Regions from separate parts of the Streptomyces sp. NBC_00425 genome, predicted to be linked through region 2. Evidence: predicted binding sites of a transcription regulator. Region 2 holds the regulator's gene; each other region holds the start of a gene.
The links. Region 2 encodes HrcA, which represses chaperone genes, less so after heat shock. Its sites were predicted from a motif close to TTNGCACTCNGNNNNNCNGAGTGCNAA; they were not measured.

Region 1 (9,451 bases), 1.1 Mb from region 2:
CGCCGCGGCGGACAGCCGCTTCGTGCGCTCGGCCCGCTCCCCGGGCGCCATGGACAGCGCCTCGTGCAGGGCGCGGGCGGTCTCCAGGACGTCGTACGGGTTCACCGTGATCGCGTCCTCGCGCAGCTCCCAGTACGCGCCCGCCTCCCGGGACAGCACCAGCGCGCAGCCCTCGTCGGAGACGACCGGGACCTCCTTGGCGACCAGGTTCATACCGTCGCGGATCGGGTTGACCAGCGCGACGTCCGCGAGCCGGTAGGCGGCCAGGGAGCGGGCGAAGTCGTCCTTGAGGTTCAGCAGCACCGGGGTCCAGCCGGGCGTGCCGTAGCCGGCGTTGATCTCGTCCGTCAGGCGCTGCACCTCGGCCATGTAGTCCCGGTAGACGGCGAGGTCCTGGCGGGAGGGGTAGGCGAAGGCCACGTGGACGACGCGTTCGCGCCACTGCGGGTGGTCGTCGAGCAGCTGCCGGTAGGCCAGGAGCCCGCGCACGATGTTCTTGGACAGCTCGGTGCGGTCCACGCGGACGATCGCCTTGCGCCCCTCGCCGATCTCCTCGCGCAGGGACGCCATGCGCTCCTCGACGTCCGGCCGGTGCGAGCGCTCGCGCAGGAAGTCTGCGTCCGCGCCGAGCCCGTGCACGCCCACCTCGGTGCCGCCCAGGCCCCCGGTGGACTGCTCGCAGCACGCGGTGAAGGCGTCCGCCCAGCGCCGGGTGAGGAAGCCCAGCCGGTCCGCTCCGAGCATGCCTCGCAGCAGCTGCTCACGGATGTCCCGCGGGAGCAGGGCGAAGTAGTCCGTGGGCGCCCAGGGCGTGTGCGAGAAGTGCCCGATCCGCAGGTCGGGACGGAGTTCGCGGAGCATGCCGGGGACGAGGCACAGGTGGTAGTCCTGGACCAGCACGGCCGCGCCGTCCGCCGCCTCCTGCGCGAGCGCCTCGGCGAAGGCCCGGTTGTACGTCTCGTACGAGGCCCACTGGCGGCGGAACTCCGCGTCGAAGACCGGCTCCAGCGGGGTCTGGTACAGCAGGTGGTGGACGAACCAGAGCACCGAGTTGGCGATGCCGTTGTACGCGTCGGCGTGCACGTCGGCGGGGACGGGCAGCATGCGCACGCCCTCCTCGCCGACCCCGCGCCGGACCGCCTCGCGGTCGCCGTCGGAGAGCGCCGAGCACACCCAGAGGGCGCCCGCGTCGGGTCCGATGGCCGACAGGCCGGAGACCAGTCCGCCGCCGCCGCGTTTGGCGTGCAGCGAGCCGTCCTCGCGTACCTCGTAGGAGACCGGACCGCGGTTGGACGCGACCAGCACCTCGGCACCCCGGGCGGCAGACGTGTCGTGCGTGGAAGCCATACGCCTCAACCTAGCCCGCTCTGTAAACGCTCAAACGTACGGTCGCGCTGCGTGGAGGGGTCGTATCCGGCCGTATCCGGCCGTGTCGCCGCTGCCGCCGCCCTGCGCACGAGACCGGGTGCGTCGTGCTCAGGCCACCCTGCGTCGCGCGTACTCCGCGATGTCCGTCATCGGGGGGCGTTCCTCCGTGTCGACGGAGTAGGTGTGCGGCTCGAAGCCGTCCGGGCCGCGCTCGAACTGGGTGAGGGCGGGGCGGACGAGATGGCCGCGGGCCAGCCGCAGCTGGGCGGTGCGGTAGATCGCCGCCGCCATCCGGCCCAGCGCCTGACCGTCCTGGTGACGGTGCTTGCGCACGCCGACGTCGACCTGGGCGAGGGCGTCGAGGCCCACCAGGTGCAGGGCGTCGACCAGCATGCCCAGTTCCACGCCGTACCCCACGGGGAAGGGCAGCTGCTCCAGCAGGCTCCGGCGGGCCGCGTACTCGCCGCCGAGCGGCTGCACGAACCCGGCGAGCTGCGGCCAGTGCATGTTGAGCAGGGGGCGGGCCATCAGCTCGGTGACCCGTCCGCCCTGACCGGCCGCGGCGCCCAGCGGACGGTCGTACATGGCCTTGACCAGGTCCACGCCCGGATCGGTGAGCAGCGGGCCGACGATCCCCGAGACGAAGTCGGAGGAGAACTCCCGCAGGTCGGCGTCGATGAAGCAGACCACGTCCCCGCGGGTGACCAGCAGCGAACGCCACAGCACCTCGCCCTTGCCGGGCACGGCGGGCAGGCGGGGGAGTATCTCGTCGCGGTGGACGACACGCGCGCCCGCCGCCGCGGCGACCTCGGACGTGCGGTCGGTCGATCCGGAGTCGACGACGACGATCTCGTCGACGAGCGGGACCTGCTGCATGAGGTCGTGGCGGATCACGGCGACGATCTCGCCGACCGTCTCCTCCTCGTTGAGCGCGGGCAGCACGACGCTCACCGACTGGCCCGTGCGCTGTTTGGCGGCGAGAATCCGGTGCAGTGGGCGGTCCGTCAGGGACCAGGAACGGGTGCTCAGCCAGCGCTCGACTTCTTCCAGCACGTCGGCGGCTCCTCTGCGTTCTCTCGGCGAGTACGGTCCTGCGTGATCCATCTCGCGGTTCGGACGACTATCTCAACTGTCCTGGCCTTCGGTTACAGTCTTGAACAACGCGGGTGACCATCGCATGTCAGGGTCGTCGGCGTACACAGATCAACAACCGAATACCGCTCATCCAGAGGGGCAGAGGGACACGGCCCGATGAAGCCCCGGCAACCCTCCAGTCGGTTCTCGTAGATCAGTGTTGATCGTTCAGCGAGGCTCCCGGCTCGGGAAGGTGCCAAATCCGTCTCACGGCGAAGTGCGTCGTGAGGAAGATGAGGAGAAAGGGCCTCGCCTCACATGGCTGCGCAGACTGTTGCAAGCACCACGGACTCCACGACCCCCGCTGTCGACCTCGGTCCGGCCACCGCGTTGAGCTGCCGCGAGTGCGGCCACCGCGTCCCCCTCGGTCCGGTCTTCGCGTGCGAGGAGTGTTTCGGCCCGCTCGAGATCGCGTACGACTTCTCCTCCTACGACACGGAGAAGCTGCGGGGGCGCATCGAGGCGGGACCCGCGAACATCTGGCGCTACGCGCCGCTGCTGCCGGTCCCGGCGGACGTGGCCGACAAGCCGAACATCAACCCCGGCTGGACCAAGCTCGTGCAGGCCGACAACCTCGCCCGCGAGCTGGGCGTCGACGTCGGCAGGCTCTTCGTCAAGGACGACTCCGGCAACCCGACCCACTCCTTCAAGGACCGGGTCGTCGCCCAGGCCATCGAGGCCGCCCGCGCGTTCGGCTTCACCACGCTCTCCTGCTCCTCCACCGGCAACCTGGCCGGCGCCGTGGGCGCCGCCGCGGCCCGCGCCGGGTTCCGCTCGTGCGTGTTCATCCCGCACGACCTGGAGCAGGGCAAGGTCGTCATGGCCGCGATCTACGGCGGCGAGCTCGTCGGCATCGAGGGCAACTACGACGACGTCAACCGCTTCTGCTCCGAGCTCATCGGCGACCCGGCGGGCGAGGGCTGGGGCTTCGTCAACGTCAACCTGCGGCCGTACTACGCCGAGGGCTCGAAGACGCTGGCGTACGAGATCTGCGAGCAGCTCGGCTGGCAGCTGCCCGACCAGCTGGTGGTGCCCATCGCGTCCGGCTCCCAGCTCACGAAGATCGACAAGGGCCTGCAGGAGCTGATCAAGCTCGGGCTGGTCGAGGACAGGCCGTACAAGATCTTCGGCGCGCAGGCGGAGGGCTGCTCCCCGGTGTCCGTCGCCTACAAGGCCGGGCACGACGTGGTCCGCCCCCAGAAGCCGAACACCATCGCCAAGTCGCTGGCCATCGGCAACCCGGCGGACGGCCCGTACGTCCTCGACATCGCGCGGCGGACCGGCGGCGCGGTGGAGGACGTGAACGACGAGCAGGTCGTCGACGCGATCAAGCTGCTGGCGCGCACCGAGGGCATCTTCGCGGAGACGGCAGGCGGCGTGACCGTGGGCGTGACGAAGAAGTTGATCGAGAACGGTCTGCTGGACCCGACGAAGACCACCGTCGTCCTGAACACCGGCGACGGCCTGAAGACCCTGGACGCGGTGGCCGGCACCGGACTCACCGCGACCATCCGCCCGAACCTGGACTCTTTCCGAGAGGCTGGCCTCGCATCATGAGCGTCACTGTTCGCATCCCGACCATCCTGCGCACCTACACCGGCGGCCGGGCCGAGGTCTCGGCCGAGGGCGCGACCCTCGGCGAGGTCATCTCCGACCTGGAGAAGAACCACACCGGCATCGCCGCGCGCGTCCTGGACGACCAGGGCAAGCTGCGCCGGTTCGTCAACGTGTACGTGAACGACGACGACGTCCGTTTCGAGCAGGGTCTCGAGACGGCGACTCCGGCCGGCGCCGGCATCTCGATCATTCCGGCCGTCGCAGGTGGCTGACCGCTGGTCAGTACCCGCCGGTAGTAACCGTCGGTAACAGCGATTACCGAGAGTTCATCGAATTGCCCTCTCCGCGATAGAAGCGGAGGGGGCAATTCAGAGTGGTTGAGCGCGGTACAGTTGGGGAACCCGGTCCTGATCACCGGTTCCGGAGCCTTTTATTTCCGCCCGTGCCCGACAAGAAGCAGCCAAAGTACGCGCTGCTTTCGTGGCTTTTGTGGCTTTCGCGGGGCCCGACTTGCCCTGAATTCTGGCGAATTTGCGCCACATTCCGGATCTCGCACGTCCAGAATTCTCGTCCGAGTGACCTGTTGCAGACGGCAGTTGGGCAGATACATTCAGCCGCGGTCGACGCGTTCCGGCGCACGCCCCCAACCAACTGGGGGGTGAGGTCTGACCCGGATCCACGAAGTGTGGATCTGTGCAAGGGCCAGTAATAGGGGAGTTAGGCATGGCTCAGGGCACCGTCAAGTGGTTCAACGCGGAGAAGGGGTACGGCTTCATCGCGGTCGACGGTGGTGCGGATGTATTCGTCCACTACAGCGCGATTCAGATGGACGGCTACCGCACCCTGGAAGAGGGTCAGCGGGTCGATTTCGAGATCTCGCAGGGCCAGAAAGGGCCGCAGGCGGACATGGTCCGTCTCGCGACCGGCTGAAGCACGCGCCGACTGACAGCGTCGTTCTTCTGTTTCATCTTCGAAGGGCTCGCGCCTCCCGGGGCGCGAGCCCTTCGGCATGCCCGGGGGCAGGGGCCCGAGCCCCGGGGCGGTCCTCCTCGACCCCCGACGGCCGGAGACGGCGGGCCCGGGCGCCCCCTGTTCACCTGCGGATCGTCCCGAGGCGCTTGCACTCGGCATGGGCGAGTGCTAATCATTGGCGTTAGCACTCTGAAGGTGAGAGTGACAACGAAGGACCGGGTCGGTGAGGCCCGCAGGCCAGGTGGGGCAAGGAACCACACGGCCGGCGAGCCGTCCGTCGCGGGCGCGGGCGCGGTCCGAAGGAATCACCCCCAGTCCTGGAGGGACCACTTCACATGGCCAAGATCATCGCGTTCGACGAGGAGGCGCGGCGCGGCCTCGAGCGCGGCATGAACCAGCTCGCGGACGCCGTCAAGGTGACGCTCGGCCCCAAGGGCCGCAACGTCGTCCTCGAGAAGAAGTGGGGCGCCCCCACGATCACCAACGATGGTGTCTCCATCGCCAAGGAGATCGAGCTCGAGGACCCGTACGAGAAGATCGGCGCCGAGCTGGTCAAGGAAGTCGCGAAGAAGACGGACGACGTCGCCGGTGACGGCACGACCACCGCGACCGTCCTCGCCCAGGCCCTCGTCAAGGAAGGCCTGCGCAACGTAGCCGCCGGCGCCAACCCGATGGCTCTCAAGCGCGGCATCGAGAAGGCCGTCGAGGCCGTCTCCGGCGCCCTGCTCGAGCAGGCGAAGGATGTCGAGACCAAGGAGCAGATCGCCTCCACGGCCTCCATCTCCGCCGCCGACACCCAGATCGGCGAGCTCATCGCCGAGGCGATGGACAAGGTCGGCAAGGAAGGCGTCATCACGGTCGAGGAGTCGCAGACCTTCGGCCTGGAGCTCGAGCTCACCGAGGGCATGCGCTTCGACAAGGGCTACATCTCGGCGTACTTCGCCACCGACATGGAGCGTATGGAGGCCGTCCTCGACGACCCGTACATCCTGATCGCGAACTCCAAGATCGCCAACGTCAAGGACCTGCTCCCGCTCCTCGAGAAGGTCATGCAGGGCGGCAAGCCGCTGCTGATCATCGCCGAGGACGTCGAGGGCGAGGCCCTGTCGACCCTGGTCGTCAACAAGATCCGCGGCACCTTCAAGTCCGTCGCGGTCAAGGCCCCGGGCTTCGGCGACCGCCGCAAGGCGATGCTGAACGACATCGCCATCCTCACCGGTGGCGAGGTCATCTCCGAGGAGGTCGGTCTCAAGCTCGAGAACACGACCCTCGACCTGCTCGGCAAGGCCCGCAAGGTCGTCATCACCAAGGACGAGACGACCATCGTCGACGGTGCCGGCGACTCGGACCAGGTCGCGGGCCGGGTCAACCAGATCCGCGCCGAGATCGAGAACAGCGACTCGGACTACGACCGCGAGAAGCTGCAGGAGCGCCTGGCGAAGCTCGCCGGCGGTGTCGCGGTCATCAAGGCCGGCGCCGCCACCGAGGTGGAGCTCAAGGAGCGCAAGCACCGCATCGAGGACGCCGTCCGCAACGCGAAGGCCGCCGTCGAGGAGGGCATCGTCGCCGGTGGTGGCGTGGCGCTCATCCAGGCCTCCGCCGTCTTCGAGAAGCTGGAGCTCGAGGGTGACGAGGCGACCGGCGCCAACGCCGTGCGCATCGCGCTCGAGGCCCCGCTCAAGCAGATCGCCGTCAACGGTGGTCTCGAGGGTGGCGTCGTCGTGGAGAAGGTCCGCAACCTGCCCATCGGCCACGGTCTGAACGCCGCGACCGGTGAGTACGTCGACATGATCGCCGAGGGCATCATCGACCCGGCGAAGGTGACGCGCTCCGCTCTGCAGAACGCCGCCTCCATCGCCGCGCTGTTCCTCACCACCGAGGCCGTCATCGCCGACAAGCCGGAGAAGGCCGCCGCGCCCGCCGGCGGCGGCATGCCGGGCGGTGACATGGACTTCTGATCGACCTGACGGTTGATCGCCTGTCCTTCGGACCGAGGGCGGTACTTCCCGGAAACGGGGGGTGCCGCCCTCGGGCGTTTCAGGGGGTGGCCGGGCGCGGCTTCCAGGCAGTCGGTGCCACGGTTTCCAGGCAGTCGGTGCCACTGCCCCCGCTGCAGAACGCGGCACCGCTTCCCGAGGGGAGCGTGTCCGGGATCACTCGGGGATCTGCGGGGCGGTCGGAATGCGGTCGGGGGTCGGCGGAGTTGTGCGGGGGAGCACTCGATGCGTGTGCACATACCAGCTGGTTCATCGTCGTCCCGAGGAGTCCCTCACGTGAGCATCACCCCGCCTGCCGCCTCGCGCGCCGCCGAGATCCTCTCGCGGCCGGTCTCGATCAACGGACTGACCGTCCCGAACCGCATCGTCATGGCACCCATGACGCGCATGTTCTCCCCGGACGGCGTCCCCGGCGAGGACGTGGTGTCGTACTACGGCCGCCGCGCCGCCGCAGGTGTCGGTCTCATCGTCACCGAGGGCACCTACGTCGGGCACGACTCCGCCGGGCAGAGCGACCGGGTCCCCCGGTTCCACGGGGCGGAGCAGCTCGAGGGCTGGGCGAAGGTCGCGGAGGCCGTGCACGCGGGCGGCGGGAAGATCGTGCCGCAGCTGTGGCACATCGGCATGGTGCGCAAGCAGGGTGAGCCGCCGTACGCGGACGCGCCCGCCGTCGGGCCTTCCGGCATCCGGCTGGACGGCACCGAGGGCGCCGGCAAGGCGATGACCCAGCGCGACCTGGACGACGTCATCGGCGCGTTCGCCGAGGCCGCGGCCGCCGCCGAGCGCATCGGGTTCGACGGCGTCGAGCTGCACGGCGCCCACGGCTACCTGCTCGACCAGTTCCTGTGGGCCGGCACCAACCGCCGGACCGACGCCTACGGCGGCGACCTGGTGGCCCGCACGAAGTTCGCCGCCGAGATCGTGGCCGCCGTCCGCGCGACCGTCTCCGCCGAGTTCCCGGTCATCTTCCGCTACTCGCAGTGGAAGTCGGACGCCTACGACGCCCGTCTCGCCGAGACCCCCGAGGAGCTGGAGGCCCTCCTCGCCCCGCTCGCCGCCGCCGGCGTCGACGCCTTCCACGCCTCCACCCGCCGCTACTGGCTGCCGGAGTTCGACGGCTCCGACCTGAACCTCGCGGGCTGGACGAAGAAGCTCACCGGCAAGCCCTCCATCACGGTCGGCTCGGTCGGCCTCGACGGCGACTTCATCCGGGGCTTCGCGGGCGAGGGCGCGCCGGTCAAGGGGATCGACGACCTCCTGGACCGTCTGGAGCGCGACGAGTTCGACATGGTGGCCGTCGGTCGGGCGCTGCTGCAGGACCCGGAGTGGGCGGCGAAGGTGCTGGGCGGCCGTCTCGACGAGCTGAAGCCCTACGACGCCGCCGCGCTGCGCACCCTGAGCTGAGCCTCGACCCGGCTCTGCCGCCCGGGGGGACGGGACCGCTCAGAGGTTGCCGAGCGGCTCGATGTCCACCTTCACCGGGGTGCCCCAGATCCGCAGGACCTCGTAGTCGGTGAACTCGTGCACGAGCCGGTAGGCCATCGCGGGACGGGACCCCCGGCGCAGGGCGGCGATGTACAGCTCCGCCTCGCGCCGGTCCCGCCGCGGTGTTCCGCAGAGCTGCCACTCCTGGCCGTTCCACAGCTCCGCCAGCCAGCGCTGCTGGGGCTGCGGGCGGTCGGCGCGGGTGCCGTACCGCGAAGGTGCGGGGGTGGTGTGGGGCGCCTGCGGCGGCGGGCCGTTGAACTCGGCGCGCCGGGCCGTCCGGCGGCGCGTCTCGCACAGCAGGCACAGGTCGGCCGCCGCCTGGTCGACCGGACCGTACGGGTGTTCGGCGCATCGGGTGGTCGGGACGGCGCCGACCACGCTGTCGTCCAGCAGCTCCAGCGCTCGCCGCAGATCGGCCTTGACCTCGTGCAACCGGGCGTCGGGGGTGTCCGCGGTGAGGGCGTCGCCGTGTTCGCCGAGCACACGGAGGGCACGGCCGAGCGCGGTGAGCTGGGCGTGGTTCATGGCCCCAAGGGTAGGGCTCGCGCTGAACGACGACTTTCGCCGGAGAACGGCTCTCGGCCGACGACGGCCCGCGCCGGACGACGGCTCTCGCCGGCCGCGTCCGCGGGAGCGGGCCTCGATGCGGGAGCGGCGGCCTCAGTGCGTGGGCGGGGCGGTGGTGGTGGCGGGCGGGGTGGCCGGGTCGGGCCGGGGGGTCGTTTCGGGTGGAGTGAAGGGGCCGAGGTTGTCCGGGGGAGCGGTATCCACGGCGGTGGCCGTGGTCGTGGGGGACAGGGCCGCGGCCGCTGCCCGGACGCCGCCGAAGACGTAGGTGGCGGCGAAGCCGACCGCGTACCCGGTCAGCAGGCCGCCCGCGTAGACCGCCGCCGTGGTGCCCGGCCCCCGGTCGCCCGCCAGCAGCGGGAACAGGG
Region 2 (9,451 bases):
GGCGGGGCTGAACTTCTCGTACGGCCCCTGCTCCGCGCCCGACTGCGGCTTCAGCCCGAGGACGTCGGAGTAGAAGCGATAGCAGAGGGGGAAGTCCCTCACCAGCAGCCTGACTTGGACGAGTTCCACGAAAACCTCCGAAGGGCGGACGGACGGGCGGACGGACGGGCGGACGGACGGGGCGCCGTACGAGCGGGCGGACGGACGGTCAGGACCAGCGGCCGGTGCGGCCCAGGACGAGGGCCGCGGCCGCCGTGCCGGCGGTCGAGGTGCGCAGCACGCTCCGGCCGAGCCGGTACGCCTTCGCGCCCGCCTCCTCGAAGAGCGCCAACTCCTCGGGCGACACACCCCCTTCGGGCCCCACGACGAGCACGATCTCGCCCTCGGCGGGGAGTTCGGCGGCGGCCAGCGGCTCGCTGCCGTAGTCGCGGTCCTCGTGCAGGACGGCGGCGAAGTCGGCCCGGGCCAGCAGCGCGGCCACCTGGCGGGCGGTCGACGCCTCCGCGACCTCGGGGAAGCGGACCCGGCGGGACTGCTTGCCGGCCTCGCGGGCGGTGGCCCGCCACTTGGCGAGCGCCTTGGCGCCGCGCTCGCCCCTCCACTGGGTGATGCAGCGCGCGGCCGCCCACGGCACGATCTTGTCGACGCCGGTCTCGGTCATCGTCTCGACGGCCAGCTCGCCCCGGTCGCCCTTGGGCAGCGCCTGCACGACGGTGACCCGGGGCGTCTCGACGGGCTCCTCGACGGTCTCGCCCAGCCGCACGACCAGCCGGTCCTTGCCCTCGGCGGCGACGACCTCGGCCCGCGCCCAGCGTCCGGCGCCGTCGGTGAGGACGACGTCCTCTCCGGCCCGCAGCCGCTTCACCGAGACGGCGTGCCGACCCTCGGGTCCGTCCAGCACGAACTCGGCTCGACCGTGCGGGAGTTCGTCGACGACGAAGACGGGGGCGGTCATCGGGCGCCGCCCTCACCGGCCGTGAAGCCCTGTGACAACGCTGTCCGCGCCGCGGCGAGTTCGTTCACCAGTACCTCCACCAGTCGTCCGGCGGGCAGTTCGCGGGCCATCCGGTGGCCCTGCCCCGCCCACAGCGCCATCCCCTGGGCGTCCCCCGCCTTGGCCGCCGCCTTGCGCAGCGGCACCGTGAGGTGGTGCACCTCCGGGTAGGCGGCGGGCGCGTACGGGCCGTGCTCGCGCAGGAAGCGGTTGACCAGGCCGCGGGCCGGGCGGCCGGAGAAGGCGCGGGTCAGCTCGGTGCGCACGAACAGGGGGTTGGTCAGCGCCTGCTTGTGCACGGCGTGCGCACCGGACTCGGGGGTGGCGAGGAACGCGGTGCCCAGCTGGGCCGCGCTCGCGCCGGCCGCGAGGACCGCGGCGATCTGGCTGCCGCGCATGATGCCGCCGGCGGCCACGACCGGCAGGTTCACGGACTCGCGGACCTGGGCGACCAGGGAGAGCAGACCGATGCCGCAGCCGTCGTTCTCGGGGTTGTCCCGGTGGCTGCCCTGGTGTCCGCCGGCCTCCACGCCCTGCACGACCACCGCGTCCGCGCCGGCCCGCTCCACCGCGAGGGCCTCCTCCGCGGTGGTCGCCGTGACCAGCGTGAACGTTCCCGCGCGGCGCAGCGACTCCAGCGCCTCGGCGCTCGGCACGCCGAAGTGGAAGGACACCGCCGGCACCGGGTTGTCCAGCAGCACCGCGAGCTTGGCGTCGTACCCGTCGTCGCGGCCGCTGTCCGGATCTCCGAGCTCGGTGTCGTACCAGACGGCCTCACCGGCGAGCTGGTCGGCGTAGACCTCGACGGCGCCGGCAGCGGGGAGCGCGGCCTGGGCCACTCCGGTGGAGCCGGTGCTCGCACCGGGGTACTCGGGCTGCGGCATGAAGAGGTTCACGCCGAACGGGCGGCCGGTGAGGCTCCGCAGCTGTTTGATGTCCTGGTACATGCCGTCGGCCGTCTTGTACCCGGCCGCGAGGAATCCGAGCCCGCCCGCCTCGGACACGGCGGCCACGAGCTGCGGGACGGAGACACCGCCCGCCATGGGGGCCTGCACGATCGGGTGAGGGAGGAGACCGGTCAGCGCGGAGGACATGGCGGCATGTTGTCACGTCCTCAGGACAAGTCCGAATCGACCCTTCCCCTCGGCATCCGGTGTCACCGTCAGCCCGTCCGACGCTTGAGGACGAGGCCCTTTCGGGGCCGAAAAGCGGGGGGGGTCGGGGGCGCAGCCCCCGAGGACGGGAAGGGAAGGGGCGGCGGGGGCGATGAAGCAGCCCGCCGCACCCCCACCGTCACCGCCCGTTGAACGCGTCCTTGAGCCGCGAGAACAGTCCCTGCTGTCCGGGCTGGAACTGCCCCGTGGGCCGCTCCTCGCCCCGCAGCTTCGCCAGCTCCCGCAGCAGCCGCTCCTGCTCGGGATCCAGCTTCGTCGGGGTCTGCACCTCGACGTGCACGATGAGGTCGCCGCGCCCGCCGCCGCGCAGATGCGTGACGCCCCGGCTGTGCAGCGGGATCGACTGGCCGGACTGGGTGCCGGGCCGGATGTCGACCTCCTCCAGGCCGTCCAGCGTCTCCAGGGGCACCTTCGTGCCCAGGGACGCCGCCGTCATCGGCAGGGTCACCGTGCAGTGCAGGTCGTCGCCGCGCCGCTGGAACTGCGCGTGCGGCAGCTCGTGGATCTCCACGTACAGGTCGCCGGCGGGGCCGCCGCCGGGGCCGACCTCGCCCTCGCCCGCCAGCTGGATCCGGGTGCCGTTGTCGACGCCTGCCGGGATCTTCACCGTCAGGGTGCGACGCGAGCGCACGCGCCCGTCGCCCGCGCACTCGGGGCACGGGGTCGGCACGACGGTGCCGAAGCCCTGGCACTGCGGACACGGCCGCGACGTCATGACCTGGCCCAGGAAGGACCGGGTCACCTGCGACACCTCACCGCGGCCGCGGCACATGTCACACGTCTGGGCGCTGGTGCCCGGGGCTGCGCCCTCGCCGCTGCACGTCGTGCAGACGATCGCCGTGTCGACCTGGAGGTCCTTCGTGGTGCCGAAGGCCGCCTCCTCGAGGTCGATCTCCAGCCGGATCATCGCGTCCTGGCCGCGCCGGGTGCGCGAGCGGGGCCCGCGCTGCGACGCCGTGCCGAAGAACGCGTCCATGATGTCGGAGAAGTTGCCGAAGCCCCCCGCCCCGAAGCCGCCGGCGCCACCGCCGCCCGCCTGGGACAGCGGGTCGCCCCCGAGGTCGTAGACCTGCTTCTTCTGCGGGTCCGACAGCACCTCGTAGGCGGCGTTGATCTCCTTGAACCGCTCCTGGGTCTTCGGATCCGGGTTGACGTCCGGGTGCAGCTCGCGCGCGAGCCTCCGGAAGGCCTTCTTGATCTCTTCCTGCGACGCGTCGCGGCGCACGCCGAGGACGGCGTAGTAGTCCGTGGCCACTTACGACTCCGCCAGGATCTGTCCGACGTACCGTGCCACCGCTCGTACCGCTCCCATCGTTCCCGGGTAATCCATGCGGGTCGGTCCGACCACGCCGAGTTTGGCGACTGCCTCGCCGCCCGAACCGTAGCCGACCGACACCACGGAAGTGGAGTTGAGCCCCTCGTAGGCGTTCTCGTGACCGATGCGTACGGTCATGCCCGAATCCCCCGCCTCGCCAAGGAGCTTGAGGAGCACGACCTGCTCCTCGAGGGCCTCCAGGACGGGCCGGATGGTGAGGGGAAAGTCATGTCCGAAGCGGGTGAGATTGGCGGTTCCGCCGATCATCAGCCGCTCCTCGTTCTCTTCGACGAGCGTCTCCAGCAGCGTGGAGAGCACCGTCGTCACCGTGCCGCGGTCCTCCGCCTCGAAGGCGTCCGGCAGGTCCTCCACCAGACGCGGCACGTCGCTGAAGCGGCGGCCCGCCACCCGGCTGTTCAGCCGCGCGCGCAGATCCGCCAGCGAGGACTCCCCGAAGGGCGCCGGACAGTCCACCAGCCGCTGCTCGACCCGCCCGGTGTCCGTGATCAGCACCAGCATCAGGCGTGCCGGCGCGAGGGAGAGGAGCTCCACGTGCCGCACGGTCGAACGGGTCAGGGACGGGTACTGCACGACGGCGACCTGCCGGGTGAGCTGCGCGAGCAGCCGTACCGTCCGCGCCACGACGTCGTCGAGGTCGACCGCGCCGTCCAGGAAGTTCTGGATGGCGCGCCGCTCGGGGCCGGTCATCGGCTTGACGCCGGCCAGTTTGTCGACGAAGAGCCGGTAGCCCTTGTCCGTGGGGATCCGCCCGGCGCTGGTGTGCGGCTGGGCGATGTACCCCTCGTCCTCCAGGGCGGCCATGTCGTTGCGGACCGTCGCCGGGGACACGCCGAGGTTGTGCCGCTCGGTGAGCGCCTTGGACCCCACCGGCTCCTCGGTTCCGACGTAGTCCTGGACGATGGCGCGCAGCACCTGGAGCCTGCGTTCACTCAGCATCGCGCGCACACCTCCAGAATGTCGTCCCCCAGTCCCCTGGGCCCTCGCCGTTGGCACTCTTCACATTCGAGTGCCAGCGTTCCCCGGCCAGTGTACGGCTGTGGGGTACACCCGGGGCAAGGTCGGCCCCGGCACGGATACCGTGCAGCTAGCGTCGCGGTATGACGATGACTTGGGAAGAGCTGGGATGGGAGCGGGTCGCGGCCGGGGTGGGCAGGTGCCGGCTGCCGGGCTGGGACTGCACGGTGGGGCTGGTCGTCGGGGCGGGCACGGCGCTGGTGATCGACGCCGGATCGACGCTGGCGGAGGGGGCGCTGCTGCGGGCGCAGGCCGAGCGGCTCGCCGGCGGGCGTGTGACCCATCTCGCGCTCACACACCCCCATTTCGACCATGTGCTGGGTGCGGCGGCGTTCGCCGGCGCGGAGGTGTTCGGGGCGGTGGGCATCGACTCCGTGTCGGCCGACGAGCTGCGGGAGGACGCGGTCCGGCAGGGTGTGGACGAGGCGGCGGCGACGGAGGCCGCGGACACACTCGTGCGGCCCCGCCATTTCGTGTCCGGGGAGTGGACGCTCGACCTGGGCGCCGGCCGGCAGGTCCTGCTGGCGAACGTGGGCCCCGCCCACTCCGCCCATGATCTGGCGGTCCTCGTCCCGGGTGCGGCGGCCGGCGAGCCCGAGACGGTCTTCTGCGGCGACCTGGTGGAGGAGTCCGGCGATCCGCAGGCCGGCCCGGACGCGGTGCCGTCGCGCTGGCCCGCCGCCCTGGACCGGCTGCTCGAACTCGGCGGCGAGGACGCGCGGTACGTGCCCGGTCACGGGGCCGTGGTGGACGCGGCGTTCGTGCGGGCGCAGCGGGACGCGCTGGCGACGCGATTCGGCGTGTCGCCGTAATCCCGCCCCGGGGATTCTCCTATCGTCATCCGAATGCGCCAGTACTCCGCCGACCTGACCCCTCCCTGGAAGAAGCCGACGCCGGTTCCCGAGGTCGCGGCGGAGCCCGGCCTGGTGGTGGAGGAGCCCGGCACCGGTTTCTGCGGCGCGGTGATCCGCTGCGAGGCGGGCACGGTGACCCTGGAGGACCGCTTCGGCAAGCACCGGGTGTTCCCGCTGGAGCCGCGCGGCTTCCTGCTGGAGGGCAGGGCGGTGACCCTGGTGAGGCCCGCCGCGGGGCCCTCCCGTCCCGCCCGCACCGCCTCGGGTTCGGTCGCCGTCCCCGGCGCCCGCGCGCGTGTCGCCCGCGCCGGCCGTATCTACGTCGAGGGCCGGCACGACGCCGAGCTGGTCGAGAAGGTATGGGGCGACGACCTGCGCGTCGAGGGCGTGGTCGTGGAGTACCTGGAAGGGGTGGACGACCTGCCCTCGATCGTCGCCGAGTTCGGCCCCGGCCCGGACGCGCGGCTGGGCGTCCTGGTGGACCACCTGGTGCCCGGGACGAAGGAGTGGCGCATCGCGCAGGCGGTGACCAGCGAGCACGCACTGGTCGTCGGCCACCCGTACATCGACATCTGGGAGGCCGTGAAACCGGCGTCCCTGGGGATCGCGGGGTGGCCGCGGGTCCCGCACGGCCAGGACTGGAAGACGGGAGTGTGCCGGGCGCTGGGCTGGCCGTCGGAGAACACCGGGGCGGTGTGGCAGGCGATCCTGAAGCGGGTCGGCTCCTACAAGGACCTGGAGCCGGAGTTGCTCGGCCGCGTGGAGGAACTGATCGACTTCGTCACGGACGGCGGGGCCTGACGCCCGTATGCCCAAGCCACGGCCCGCTGGTACACCCGGGCCACGGCTGGCTCGTCCGCCCGGGCCACGGCTGGCTCGTCCGCCCGGACCGCGGCTCGCTGGTACGCCCGGTCCACGGCTCGCTGGTACGCCCGGTCCACGGCTCGCCCGTCAGCACGGGCCGCGGCTCGCTTCGCGCCCCGGTTCTCTCCCCGGGCGATCAGTCCACCAGGTCCCGTACCACCGCGTCCGCCAGCAGCCGGCCGCGCAGCGTGAGCACCGCGCGTCCCTCGTCGTACGGTCCGCGCTCCAGCAGCCCCTCCCCCAGCGCCCGGCGGGACGCCGTGAGCCCCGCCGGCCGGAGCAGGTCGAGCGGCGCCCCCTCGCGCAGCCGCAGCTCCAGCAGGATCCGCTCCACCCTGCGGTCCTCGTCGGACAGCAGCTCCCGGCCCGCGCCCGGGGAGCGGCCCGCCGCCAGCGCCGCCGCGTACGCCCCCGGATGCTTGACGTTCCACCAGCGCACCCCGCCGACGTGCGAGTGCGCGCCCGGCCCGGCGCCCCACCAGTCGGCGCCCCGCCAGTACAGCTCGTTGTGCAGGCAGCGGGCCGCCCGCGAGGTGGCCCAGTTGGAGACCTCGTACCAGTCGTAGCCCGCCGCGGACATCACCTCGTCCGCGATCAGATAGCGGTCGGCGTGCACGTCGTCGTCGGTCATCGGGACCTCGCCGCGGCGGATCCTGCGGGCCAGTTGCGTGCCCTCCTCGACGATCAGGGCGTAGGCGCTGACGTGGTCGGGTCCGGCGCCCAGGGCCGCCTCCAGCGAGGCCCGCCAGTCGTCGTCCGACTCGCCCGGGGTGCCGTAGATCAGGTCCAGGTTGACGTGGTCGAAGCCCGCCGCCCGCGCCTCCGCCACGCACCGCTCGGGCCGGCCGGGGGTGTGCGTGCGGTCGAGGACCTTCAGCACGTGCTGCCGCGCGCTCTGCATGCCGAACGAGACCCGGTTGAAGCCGCCCTCGCGCAGGGCCGTCAGATAGGCGGGGTCGACGGACTCCGGGTTGGCCTCGGTCGTCACCTCGGCGTCCGCCGCGAGGCCGAACTCGTCGCGGACCGCGCCCAGCATCCGTACCAGGTCGGACGCGGCCAGCAGGGTCGGCGTGCCGCCGCCGACGAAGACCGTGCGGACCTCGCGCGGATCGTCGCCGAGGACCTTGCGGGCCAGCCGGATCTCGTCGATCACGGTGTCCGCGTAGTTGTCGCGGGAGGCGAGGACCCCGCCGGTGCCGCGCAGCTCGGTCGCGGTGTAGGTGTTGAAGTCGCAGTACCCGCAGCGGGTCGCGCAGTACGGAACGTGCAGATAGAACCCGAGGGGGCGGTCGGCGGCGCCGGCGAGCGCGGACGCCGGGAGCGCGCCGTCGCCGGGAACCGGCTCACCGTCGGGGAGTGCGGAAGGCATACGGCCCATTGTCCCGCACGCCCGTGGCAACCCTCGTCGGCACGGGTCATCGCCGGAGCGGGCCCGGGACCGCGGCCGGGCCGGCCTCAGGCCAACAGCTCCGCCCCCAGCGGACGTCCAGGACCGGCGCCCGGCAGGACGTACGCCACCGCCGAGCCCCGTGCCTGGGTGAACGCTGTCAGGTCGTCCTGTGCGGCCATGCGCCGCTGGACCCGGGCGAACAGCGCCGGGTCCCGCATGAAGGCGAGGAACAGCAGGCCCTGGTCGGTGGGGCCGTCGGCGTAGGAGTAGCTGCGGCGCAGCATGCGGGCGCCGTCGTCGAGGCGGGGGCTCACGGCGCGCACGTGCGAACGCGGCGGCGTGGTGTACCGGCCCTGGGCGTCCTTGGCGAGCGGGTCGACCGGGTCGTCCTCGGATCCGCCCTCCAGCGGGGCTCCGGTCGCGCGGCGGCGGCCGACGACCTCCTCCTGACGGTGTACGGAGAGCCGGGCGAAGTCCTCCACCCGCAGGTGGACGCGCCGGACGACGAGGTAGGTCGCGTCGCCCGACCACACCCAGCGCTCGCACTCCTCGGCGGTCGGATTGGCGCTGCCGTTCTTGAATCCGATCAGGTCGCGCGGGGTGCCGCCGCCGTCCGGGGAGGGCGGCAGAAAGCCCGCCTGCCGCCAGCGCGGGACCAGCGCGTCCCCCGCCAGCCGGGTCAGTGCGGCCGCGGTCGCCTCGGTGGCGTCGGCCGAGTCGGCGCACAGCTGCACCAGCACGTCGCCGCCGCAGCGGGCGGGGTCGAGCCGGTCGCCGGGGAAGGAGGGCAGGTCGCGCAGGGCGTCGGGAGCGCGCAGACCGAGGCGGTCGGGCAGCCCGGGGCCGACGCCGACCGTGGCGGTGAGACGTGACCCACGACCGCCGTCGGTCTCCCGGGCGTCCTGGGTCTCCCGGGCGTCCTGGGTCTCGCGGGGCTCGCGGGGCTCGCGGGGCTCGCGGGTCTCGCGGGGCTCGCGACCACCGTCGGCCTCCCGGGCGTTCTGGCTCTCCTGGGCCTCAGCCAGGGCGCGGGTCCACTCCACGAGCACCGCCTTCAGCTCCCGTGCGCCCGCCGCACCGCGCAGGGCGGGATCGAGGTCGTACGCCAGGATCAGGGCGGTGGCCTGTTGCGGGGTGGTCACCCCGGCCTGGCGGCGGCGCGCCGCATGGGCCCCGGGCCCGGGCGCGCCCGCCGGCGGACGGGCCTCGCGGGTGCATGCGGTCGCGGTCAGCCCGATTCCCGCGCCGGCGATCAGGACGCTTCGACGGGTGGGCGTGTCATCTACGGCATTCGTCGCCTTCGGCACAAAACGGGACCATACATGCGCGGACTGCGCCCGGGTCGCGTCCCTCGCCGCCCCGGCCCGTCGTCTTCGCCGCGTCTGCGCCTCGCGCATCCCCGGTTCTCCGCGGCGGCTTCGCCGCGTCTCCGCCTCGCAGCCCCACCGCTGCCCCGTCGTGCGACAGCCCCGTCGTGCGGCCGTCGCTGCCGCCGCCGGGCCGCCGGGCCGCCGTCGTCACGGCTCGTCGCCGCACCGGCTCCCTGCCCGCTTCGCCGTCCCGCGTCGAGCGGCCCGCTACTGCGCCTGCAGCACGAGCAGCGCGAGGTCGTCGTCCGGCGGCTCCTCGCCGAACTCGTGCACCAGCCGGCGGATCCGCTCCGCGATCAGCTCCGCGTCCAGTCCGGCGCAGCCCGCCAGCGCCGTCGCGAGACCGTCCTCGTCGTCGAACTGGCGCGGTCCCGAGCGCCGCTCCGTCACGCCGTCGGTGACGCACAGCAGGCTGTCGCCGGGCCGCAGCTCCAGGCTGTCGCAGGTGTAGACG
Region 3 (9,451 bases), 2.3 Mb from region 2:
GGCGAGGGCGATGTCGCAGTCGCCCTCGCGCAGCAGTCGCACCGACTGCGGCGGCTCAGCCTCCTCGAGGGACACGCGGGTGCCGGGGTGCGCGGCGCGCAGCGCGGCGAGGGCGGTCGGGACGAGGGTGGAGCTGCCGCTGGGAAAGGACACCAGGCGGACCCGGCCGGCGCGCAGACCGGCGATGGCCGCGACCTCCTCCTCCGCGGCGGTGAGGCCCGACAGGATCCCGGCCGCGTGCCGGACGAGGGCCTGGCCCGCCTGGGTCAGCCGCATCTCGCGGCCGCTGCGGACCAGCAGCGGGGTGCCGACGGACGCCTCCAGGGCCTTCATCTGCTGGCTGACCGCCGGCTGGGTGCAGCCCAGTTCCCGCCCGGCCGCCGAGAAGGAGCCGGTGGCGGCGACGGCGCGCAGGACGCGGAGATGACGTGCCTCGATCATGCGCCGAGCATAAGGGAGTCTTGGGTTGCCGTGCGAATAATGCGTCGACACTTTGATGTCGGTCGCCTATCGTGCCGCCATGAGGCTTCTGTCCGTGAATCTGGGCCGCCCGACGGCCGTGCCGTACACCGACCAACCCCAGGGCCTGACCGGCATCGACAAGCAACCGGTCGAGGGCCCCGTGCGGGTGTCCGCGCCCGGGCCGAAGGGCGTCGGGGCGAGCGGCCTGGCCGGGGACGCGGTGTGCGACCTGCGCCATCACGGCGGCGACGACCAGGCGGTGTACGCCTTCGCCCGCGAGGACCTCGACGCCTGGGAGCGCGAACTGGGGCGCACGCTGGCCTCCGGCGCGTTCGGCGAGAACCTCACCACGACGGGGCTCGACGTGTCCGGCGCGCGGATCGGCGAGCGCTGGCGGATCGGCTCCGAGGTGGTGCTCGAGGTGAGCGCGGGGCGGATACCGTGCCTCACCTTCCAGGGGCACCTGGGCGAGCGGCGCTGGGTCCGGCGGTTCACGGAGAAGGCGGCCACGGGCGCGTACCTGCGGGTGATCGTGCCGGGCGAGATCCGCGCGGGGGACGCGGTGGAGATCGTCCACCTGCCGGATCACGAGGTGACGGCCCGTATGCAGTTCCAGGCCGTCACCACGCACCGGGAGCTGCTGCCCCGGACGCTCGCGGCGGGTGCGGCCCTGCATCCGCAGACGCTGGCCGCGGCACGGAAGTATCTGGCGCGGCACGGAGAGTGACGCCGTCGGGGTCAGCGGCGCTCACGCGACCTTCACGTTCGGGAGGCCGCGTGCAGAGAACGGACGGACCCGCTCCGGGTCACTAACCTTCTGTCATGACAACGGCTCTCATCACGGGTTCGACCGCGGGCATCGGCGCCGCGTTCGCCCGCAGACTGGCGGCGGACGGGCATGATCTCGTCCTCGTCGCACGGGACACCAAGCGGCTGCGCGAGCAGGCGACCGAGTTGCACGACCGGCACGGCATCGAGGCGGAGGTGCTCACGGCCGACCTGTCGACGGACGAGGGCATCGAGGCGGTGGCCGTCCGGCTGGGCGACCGCAAGAAGCCCGTCGACCTGCTGGTCAACAACGCCGGCTTCGGCAACAAGGGCCGCTACCTCGACGTCTCCATGGCGGACGAGCTGACCATGCTCAAGGTGCACTGCGAGGCGGTGCTGCGGCTGACGTCCGCGGCGGCTGCCACGATGCGGGAGCGCGGGCGCGGAGGCGTCGTCAACGTGGCCTCGGTGGCGGCGTTCGTACCGCGCGGGACGTACGGGGCGTCCAAGGCGTGGGTCGTGCAGTTCACGCAGGGCGCGGCGAAGGACCTGGCCGGGACGGGCGTGCGGTTGATGGCCCTGTGCCCGGGCTTCGTGCGCACGGAGTTCCACGAGCGGGCCGGGATGGGCACGGACAACATCCCCGGATGGATGTGGCTGGACGCGGACAAACTCGTCGCGGCGGCGCTGCAGGACCTGGCGCGCGGGAAGTCGGTGTCGATCCCCGATCCGCGGTACAAGGCGCTGATGGGGCTGGTGAAGGTGACCCCGCGGTCGCTGCTGGGCGGCGTCAGCTCGAGGACGGGACGCAAGTACGGGCCCCAGTAGCGGACCCCGCCGGCGGACCCCGGCGGCAGGCCCGCGGGCGGGTGGCGTCGGCGCTCCGGTGGGAAGATGGCCGTGTCCGAACACCGGATCCAGGGGGGCCGGAGGCGACGTCATGACGTTCGTACAGCTCATCGACTGCAGGACCAGCCGGTTCGACGAGATGGACCGGCTGATGGACACGTGGGTCGAGCAGACCAAGGGCAAGCGGACCGCCACGCACGCGGTGGTCGGCAAGGACCGCTCCGACGCTTCGCACTTCATCGAGATCGTGGAGTTCCCCTCGTTCGAGGAGGCGATGCGGAACTCGAACCTCCCGGAGACCGGCAAGGTCTTCCAGGAACTGGTGGCGCTGTGCGACGAGATGCCCACCTTCACCGATCTCGACGTCGTGCGGGACGAGCGGCTGTGCGCGGCGACGGCGCGGCGGTTCCTCGAGACGGTGGCCGCCCCGGGCGAGCTGGCACCGCTCGACGGCCTGCTGGCGCAGGACTACCACGACCATGATCCGTCCAACGTGCAGGACGTGATCGGCATGGACGCGATGCGGCGCCAGGTCGAGATGTGGCGCCGCGGCTTCGCCGTCACGTTCACCGTCGAGGACCAGATCTCCGAGGACGACCGCGTGTGCACCCGCTGGACGTTCGACGGGACGCACCACGGCGAGTTCATGGGCCTCGCGCCCACCGGCCGGGAGGTCACCATGACCGGGACGACCGTCTTCCGGTTCGACGACGACGGCAGGATCGCCGAAGGCTGGTGGCAGTACGACCGCCTCGGCCTCATGGCCCAACTGGGAGCGCTGGACTCCCTGGAGACCTGACGGCACGTCACGCGACGCCGCCCCTGCGGGAAAAGACCCCCGTTCCTCACCACGGACCGGAACGGGCGCCTTCCGCGCCGCGTTGCCCAGCCTCATCGAATCGCGGGCCGGGCTCCGGCGGCTGCCGGTGCGGGCAGGGCCGGGATCCGTCGGCCGGGGGGGTGGGCGCCGACGGGGTGGACGGCGCCGAGAAGCGGGGGGTGACCGGATCGCCTATCGTGGAATGCGGTGAGCCGAACGGGACTCACCCTGCCGGGGCGATCTGGTTCGCAGTCCCCGACGACACATCTCATCCCGTGGGGCCGTGAGTACACCGGCCGCCATGTCCCCCCAGCCGCGGCGCATCCCCGGTGAGCGCTGTGCCGACCGACTGCGACCACCACCCCGACCACCACCACGGCCACCGTGCCTGCACGTGCCGTCCGACGGATCATCCCGATCCGTTCGCGGCATCGGCGGCATCTGCGGCCTCCGCGGACGCACGGGTGAGGCCCCGGAAAGGGCCCACGCGCCCGGTCGCGGGCGAATCGAGGAACGGAGACACCATGGCAATGCTCCGCCTGACCATGAAAGCCGCGTTGTGCGCGCTCGTCGCGTTGATGATGGCCGCCGTCTGGGCCCAGCCGGCGAACGCGTGGACCTGGGCCACCAGGGTGACCGTGTACAACGGCGGCGGCCTGTGCGTACAGGGCACCGCGGGCATCGATCACCAACGCCCCGGCGCGTTCTCCGGCAATCTCGCCTACGCGGACACCTACGCACTGACCCCGGGCTGCGCGACCGGTCAGGCCAGGCCGGACGGCTGGGCCGCCGCGCGGGCCACCGTCTACCGGTGGAACGGTTCCGCGTGGGCGGTGTGCCGCACCAGCCCCTGGAAGTACGGCGCCACAGGACAGGCGGGCGGCGAGTTCCCCGGACCGTACGGCCCTGAGCAGGTGTACGACTGGGGCGGTTGGCAGTCCTGCGGGACGGGCTACTACGGCACGATCGCCTCGGCCTACGTCTGGGACGGCTCCGCCTGGCGTGGCGGCGACGTCTGGTCCGGCTACGAGTTCGCCTCGCCGACCTCGCTCCGGGACAACCGGCCGTCCGCGCCCGACACGCGTCCCGCGCCGCCTTCCTCCCACCCGCCGGTGGAGGCGGGAGCCCGGTAGCGCCGGGAGCACACCGCGTACCCCGGATACTCCGGCCGTGCGTGTCCGGCGGATCCCCGAGGACCCGCCGGACACCCGGCCGCGCAGAAGGACGACGGGGTACGACGGTGACCGGACGGGCGAGGCCCGGCTCCCTGTCGGGGGCCGGGCCTCGGTGGTGGTGCGGAGTCTGACCTGGGGTCAGTGGGAGTGGCCGTGGCCGTGACCGCCGGCGGCCGGCTCCTCCTCTTCCTTCTTCTCGACGACGAGGGTCTCGGTCGTCAGGAGGAGGGAGGCGATGGAGGCGGCGTTCTCCAGGGCGGAGCGGGTGACCTTGACCGGGTCGATGACGCCGGCCTTGACCAGGTCGCCGTACTCGCCGGTCGCGGCGTTGAAGCCCTGGCCCTTCTCGAGCTCGGCGACCTTGGAGGTGATGACGTAACCCTCGAGGCCCGCGTTCTCGGCGATCCAGCGCAGCGGCTCGACGGCGGCCTTGCGGACGACCGCGACACCCGTGGCCTCGTCGCCGGTCTTGTCGAGGTTGCCCTCGAGGACCTTGACGGCGTGGACGAGCGCGGAACCGCCACCGGAGACGATGCCCTCCTCGACCGCGGCGCGGGTCGCGGAGATGGCGTCCTCCAGACGGTGCTTCTTCTCCTTCAGCTCCACCTCGGTGGCGGCGCCGACCTTGATCACGCACACGCCGCCGGCCAGCTTCGCGAGGCGCTCCTGGAGCTTCTCGCGGTCCCAGTCGGAGTCCGTGTTCTCGATCTCGGCCTTGATCTGGCCGACGCGGCCCACGACGTCCTCGGAGCTGCCGCCGCCGTCGACGATGGTGGTGTCGTCCTTGGTGACGGTGACGCGGCGGGCGGAGCCCAGCACGTCGAGGCCGACCTGGTCGAGCTTGAGGCCGACCTCCTCGGAGATGACGGTGGCGCCGGTGAGGACGGCCATGTCCTGCAGCATCGCCTTGCGACGGTCACCGAAGCCCGGGGCCTTGACGGCGACCGCGTTGAAGGTGCCGCGGATCTTGTTGACGACGAGGGTGGAGAGCGCCTCACCCTCGAGGTCCTCGGCGATGATCAGCAGCGGCTTGGAGGAGTTGGTCTGGATGACCTTCTCGAGCAGCGGCAGCAGGTCGGCGATCGAGGAGATCTTGCCCTGGTTGATGAGGATGTAGGGGTCCTCGAGGACGGCCTCCATGCGCTCCTGGTCCGTCACGAAGTACGGCGACAGGTAGCCCTTGTCGAAGGCCATGCCCTCGGTGAAGTCCAGCTCCAGACCGAAGGTGTTGGACTCCTCGACGGTGATGACACCGTCCTTGCCGACCTTGTCCATCGCCTCGGCGATGAGCTCGCCGACCTGCGTGTCCTGCGCGGAGAGCGCGGCCACGGCGGCGATGTCGGACTTCTCCTCGATCGGGCGGGCGGTCGCGAGGAGTTCCTCGGACACAGCCTTGACCGCCGCGTCGATGCCCTTCTTCAGGGCGGCCGGGGAGGCGCCGGCGGCGACGTTCTTCAGGCCCTCGCGGACGAGCGCCTGGGCCAGCACGGTGGCGGTGGTCGTACCGTCACCCGCGATGTCGTTGGTCTTGGTCGCCACCTCCTTCACCAGCTGGGCGCCGAGGTTCTCGTACGGGTCGTCGAGCTCGACCTCGCGGGCGATGGTGACGCCGTCGTTGGTGATGGTGGGAGCGCCGAACTTCTTGTCGATGACGACGTTGCGGCCCTTGGGGCCGATCGTCACCTTGACCGTGTCGGCAAGCTTGTTGACGCCGCGCTCGAGGGCGCGACGGGCGTCCTCGTCGAACTTCAGGATCTTCGCCATGGGAGCGGTTCAGCCCTCTCGGAAAAAGTGGGAGAAACGAACTGCGCCCCCGGCGCCCGGCTTCACAAACACGCGGGGCCAGGAGCGCAGTTCACTGCAAAACTGGGTGAATTACTTCTCGATGATCGCGAGCACGTCGCGAGCCGAGAGGACGAGGAACTCCTCGCCGTTGTACTTCACCTCGGTGCCGCCGTACTTGCTGTACAGGACGACGTCGCCGACCTTGACGTCGAGCGGCAGGCGCTCGCCGTTCTCGAAGCGACCCGGGCCCACCGCGAGGACAGCGCCCTCCTGGGGCTTCTCCTTCGCGGTGTCCGGGATGACCAGGCCAGAGGCGGTGGTCTGCTCGGCGTCGAGCGGCTGGACCACAATGCGGTCCTCGAGCGGCTTGATGGCAACCTTGGAGCTGGTGGTCGTCACGATCCGACCTCCCCCTTCGGAGATCTCACGGGGTTAACTGTCTGAGGTGGCGACCAGGTGGATCCGTCGTCGCGGGTGCCGGACCTGCCCGTCGCTGTGTTGGCACTCTCCAGTGGCGAGTGCCAGAGCCGAGACTATGACCGCGATTAGCACTCGGTCAAGCGGAGTGCCAATGCCCGCGGCGCGTCGGCCGGATTTCCGGCCGGCGCGAGCCCCTCAGAGGTAGTCCTCCAGACGGGCCACCGTCAGGTGCTGGTCCTGGATCTGGCGCAGGAGTCGCGTCGTCCGGTCCCGCAGGTCCGGGGCCGTCGTCTCGTCCGGGGCCACGGCGATGACGTCGCCGGGGTGGAGCCGGTGGGGGCCGTGCGCGTAGGCGAGGGCCGTGGGCCCCATCGAGGCACGCCAGAGGACGACGGCCGAGATGCCGCAGTCGGCGGCGGCGCGTCGGGTGGTGGCGTCATAGGCGCCGTAGGGCGGGCGGAGGAGTCGGGGGCGCAGGCCGAAACGGGCGCGCAGCTTGTCCTGCTGGCCGCAGATCTCGGCGCGCTGGCCGGCGTAGGGCAGACCGCGCAGCGCCGGGTGGTCCAGGGTGTGGTTCTGGACGCTGGCCCCGACCGACTGCAGCCGCGCCAGTCGGCCGTAGCCGGGGCCGATCACGCTGTCGGTGAGGAACATGCTGACCGGCAGGCGCAGTTCGCGGACCATGTCGACGAAGCGGGGGTCGCGTTCGGCGCCGTCGTCGTAGGTGAGGAAGACGACCCGGTCGGCGGTCGGGACGTGGTCCACGACCGGCGGGAGGGCCGTTCCGGGGCTGCCGGCCAGGGAACGCGCCGGGTGGGCCGGGGCGGGGGCCAGGGGGGCCGTCAGACCCCAGCGGCGGTAGGCGGGCTGCCCGGCGGCCGGGCCGGCGGGGTGGACCCGGGCCGCGGCCTTCCTGCCCAGCCGCTCGATCGGGTCGACGGACTGGGCGCAGCCGCTGAGGGTCGTCAGGACGAGCGCGGTGAGCGCGACGAGCAGGACGGCCGCCTCTCCCGCGCCCTTCTGCCGCGCCCTCACAGGTAGTCCTCCAGACGGGCCACCGCGTAGCCCTTCGCCGTGACCTTGTCCAGGAAGCGGCGGACCAGGTCGGGCATGGTGCCCTTCCATTCGCCGCGGCCGCGGAAGTGGCTCAGGACGATGTCGCCGGGGTGCAGGTCCCGGTCCCCTTCGCGGTACTCCCAGTGGTCGACGAAGACCTCCTCGTCCCAGAGCGGGGCGTAGCGCACGCCGCAGCTCTTCGCGGCGCGCAGGGTGTCCTGGTCGTAGTTGCCGAAGGGCGGCCGGAAGAGGGCGGGGCGGGTGCCGTAGCGCTCCCGGATCACCTCCTGCATCCCGCAGATCTCGTGTTTCTGACGGGCGTAGGAGAGGGCCGGCAGGTAGGGGTGGTGGAGCGTGTGGTTGTTCAGGGCCGCCCCCCGGTCCTGCATCTCCTTGAAGTATCCGTAGTCGTCCTTGATCAGGTAGTCGCTGAGGAACGCGGTGTACGGGATCTTCAGCTCGCTCATCATGCGCAGGAACGCCGGGTCCTTCTCGGCGCCGTCGTCGATGGTGAGGAAGACGACCCGGTCCTCGGTGGGGACCCTGGTGAAGACCGGCGGGAGACCGAGCTCCTCGTGGTCGTCGACCTCGAAGCCCTTGCGGGTGGTGATCTCCGGCTTGTGCGCGGGCGGCGCGGGGGGCGTCAGCGGGACCTTTCTCAGGCCCCAGCGCCCGGCCGCGGCGACCCGGGCCTGGTGGGCGGCGCGGAGCCGGGCGGCGTAGCCGTACAGGGCGCGGGCGGGGGCGACCACCGGGGGCGCCGCCTTCTCCGGCTGCTGTCCGGGCGCGGGGCGGGTCGTGCGGCCGGCGCCCCCTCCGGCGCAGCCCGACGCGACGGCCGCCAGCGCGAGGACGGCGACGAGGCTCCTGATTCCCGCGGCGGCACGGGTCCCGGAGCTGTGCGTTCCCCTGCGGCTACGGAGCCCCGTCCGGGGGCGGGTTTGTGTGCGGGGGCGGCGGCGGGCCGGCCCGTCGAGGCCGTTCATGTCATTTTGTACGACAGGTCCCATGGCGCCGGATCTTCGCAGTCGCCCCTGCCGAACCCGGTCCCGACACCGCCGCCGGGGGCGCGCTGTCCACCGACTGGCCCACAATGACCCGGTGAACGACCTCGCCCCCCTGCGCACTCCCGAGGGCCGCGCCCTCCTCGACGCGGTGCGCGGCACCGCCCCCGCCGACGAACTCGCCGTCGCCACCCGGCTCCGCCGCGAGCATCCCGCCGACCTGGTCTCCGCGGCCCTCGGCCAGGCCCGGCTGCGGCAGCGGGCGGCGGTGAAGTTCGGGGCGCGGGACGCGGAGCGGATGTTCTTCACGCCGAACGGGGTGGAGCAGTCGACGCGGGCGAGTGTCGCCGGCTACCGGGCCGAGCGGATGAAGGCGCTCGGCGTGACCTCCGTCGCCGACCTGTGCTGCGGGATCGGCGGGGACGCGATCGCCCTCGCCCGCGCCGGGATCCGGGTGCTGGCCGTGGACCGGGACCCGGCGGCGGCCGAGGCGGCGCGCGCGAACGCCGAGGCGCTCGGGCTGGGCGAGCTGATCGAGGTGCGGGAGGCGGACGTCACCGAGGTGGACGCCCGCGGTTACGACGCCGTCTTCGTGGATCCCGCGCGCCGGGGCGGCCGGGGGCGCATCTTCGATCCCGAGGCGTACTCCCCTCCCCTGTCGTGGGCGGTGGGCGCCGCCCTCGCCGCCCCGCGCGCCGCCCTCAAGATCGCGCCCGGGGTGCCGCACGAGGCGATCCCCGCCGAGGCCGAGGCCGAGTGGATCTCGGACGGCGGGGACGTCAAGGAGGCGGTGCTGTGGTTCGGGACCGAGCCGGGAACCGTCCGGGCCACCCTGCTGCCGGGGCCGCGCACCCTGCTCGGCGCCGGTCTGCCCGACCCCCGCGTCCGGCCCGTCGGGCGGTATCTGTACGAGCCGGACGGCGCCGTCATCCGGGCTCATCTGGTCGCCGACGTGGCCCGGGAGCTCGACGGCGGACTGGTCGACGAGACCATCGCCTACGTCACCGCCGACGCCCTGCACCCCACCCCGTATGCCACCGCATACGAGATCACCGATCAACTCCCCTTCGGCGTCAAGAAGTTGAAGGCCCTGTTGCGGGAGCGGGGGGTCG

Region 1: groL (chaperonin GroEL) is a predicted target of HrcA. The motif match lies at 5,177-5,203, and genes of this name have one in related genera.
Region 3: groES (co-chaperone GroES) is a predicted target of HrcA. The motif match lies at 6,405-6,431, and genes of this name have one in related genera.

What each region holds. Positions count from the first base shown of each region.
Region 1 is NZ_CP107928.1:5,342,092-5,351,542, forward strand. Features, by position in the region: gene OHS82_RS23130 (alpha,alpha-trehalose-phosphate synthase (UDP-forming)) at 1-1,347, opposite strand, end outside; gene OHS82_RS23135 (glucosyl-3-phosphoglycerate synthase) at 1,477-2,421, opposite strand; SAM riboswitch class I at 2,587-2,742, shown strand; gene thrC (threonine synthase) at 2,761-4,059, shown strand; gene OHS82_RS23145 (MoaD/ThiS family protein) at 4,056-4,331, shown strand; gene OHS82_RS23150 (cold-shock protein) at 4,783-4,989, shown strand; gene groL (chaperonin GroEL) at 5,367-6,989, shown strand; gene OHS82_RS23160 (NADH:flavin oxidoreductase) at 7,305-8,432, shown strand; gene OHS82_RS23165 (hypothetical protein) at 8,472-9,041, opposite strand; gene OHS82_RS23170 (PTS transporter subunit EIIC) at 9,177-9,451, opposite strand, start outside.
Region 2 is NZ_CP107928.1:6,409,156-6,418,606, reverse strand. Features, by position in the region: gene OHS82_RS28010 (VOC family protein) at 1-129, opposite strand, end outside; gene OHS82_RS28005 (16S rRNA (uracil(1498)-N(3))-methyltransferase) at 209-955, opposite strand; gene OHS82_RS28000 (nitronate monooxygenase) at 952-2,088, opposite strand; gene dnaJ (molecular chaperone DnaJ) at 2,288-3,424, opposite strand; gene hrcA (heat-inducible transcriptional repressor HrcA) at 3,425-4,441, opposite strand; gene OHS82_RS27985 (MBL fold metallo-hydrolase) at 4,603-5,331, shown strand; gene OHS82_RS27980 (DUF3097 domain-containing protein) at 5,365-6,174, shown strand; gene hemW (radical SAM family heme chaperone HemW) at 6,374-7,606, opposite strand; gene OHS82_RS27970 (Dyp-type peroxidase) at 7,693-8,934, opposite strand; gene OHS82_RS27965 (SpoIIE family protein phosphatase) at 9,205-9,451, opposite strand, start outside.
Region 3 is NZ_CP107928.1:4,147,091-4,156,541, forward strand. Features, by position in the region: gene OHS82_RS17550 (LysR family transcriptional regulator) at 1-441, opposite strand, end outside; gene OHS82_RS17555 (MOSC domain-containing protein) at 521-1,189, shown strand; gene OHS82_RS17560 (SDR family NAD(P)-dependent oxidoreductase) at 1,285-2,058, shown strand; gene OHS82_RS17565 (ester cyclase) at 2,171-2,878, shown strand; gene OHS82_RS17570 (hypothetical protein) at 3,424-4,032, shown strand; gene groL (chaperonin GroEL) at 4,213-5,838, opposite strand; gene groES (co-chaperone GroES) at 5,950-6,258, opposite strand; gene OHS82_RS17585 (polysaccharide deacetylase family protein) at 6,475-7,314, opposite strand; gene OHS82_RS17590 (polysaccharide deacetylase family protein) at 7,311-8,345, opposite strand; gene OHS82_RS17595 (class I SAM-dependent methyltransferase) at 8,437-9,451, shown strand, end outside.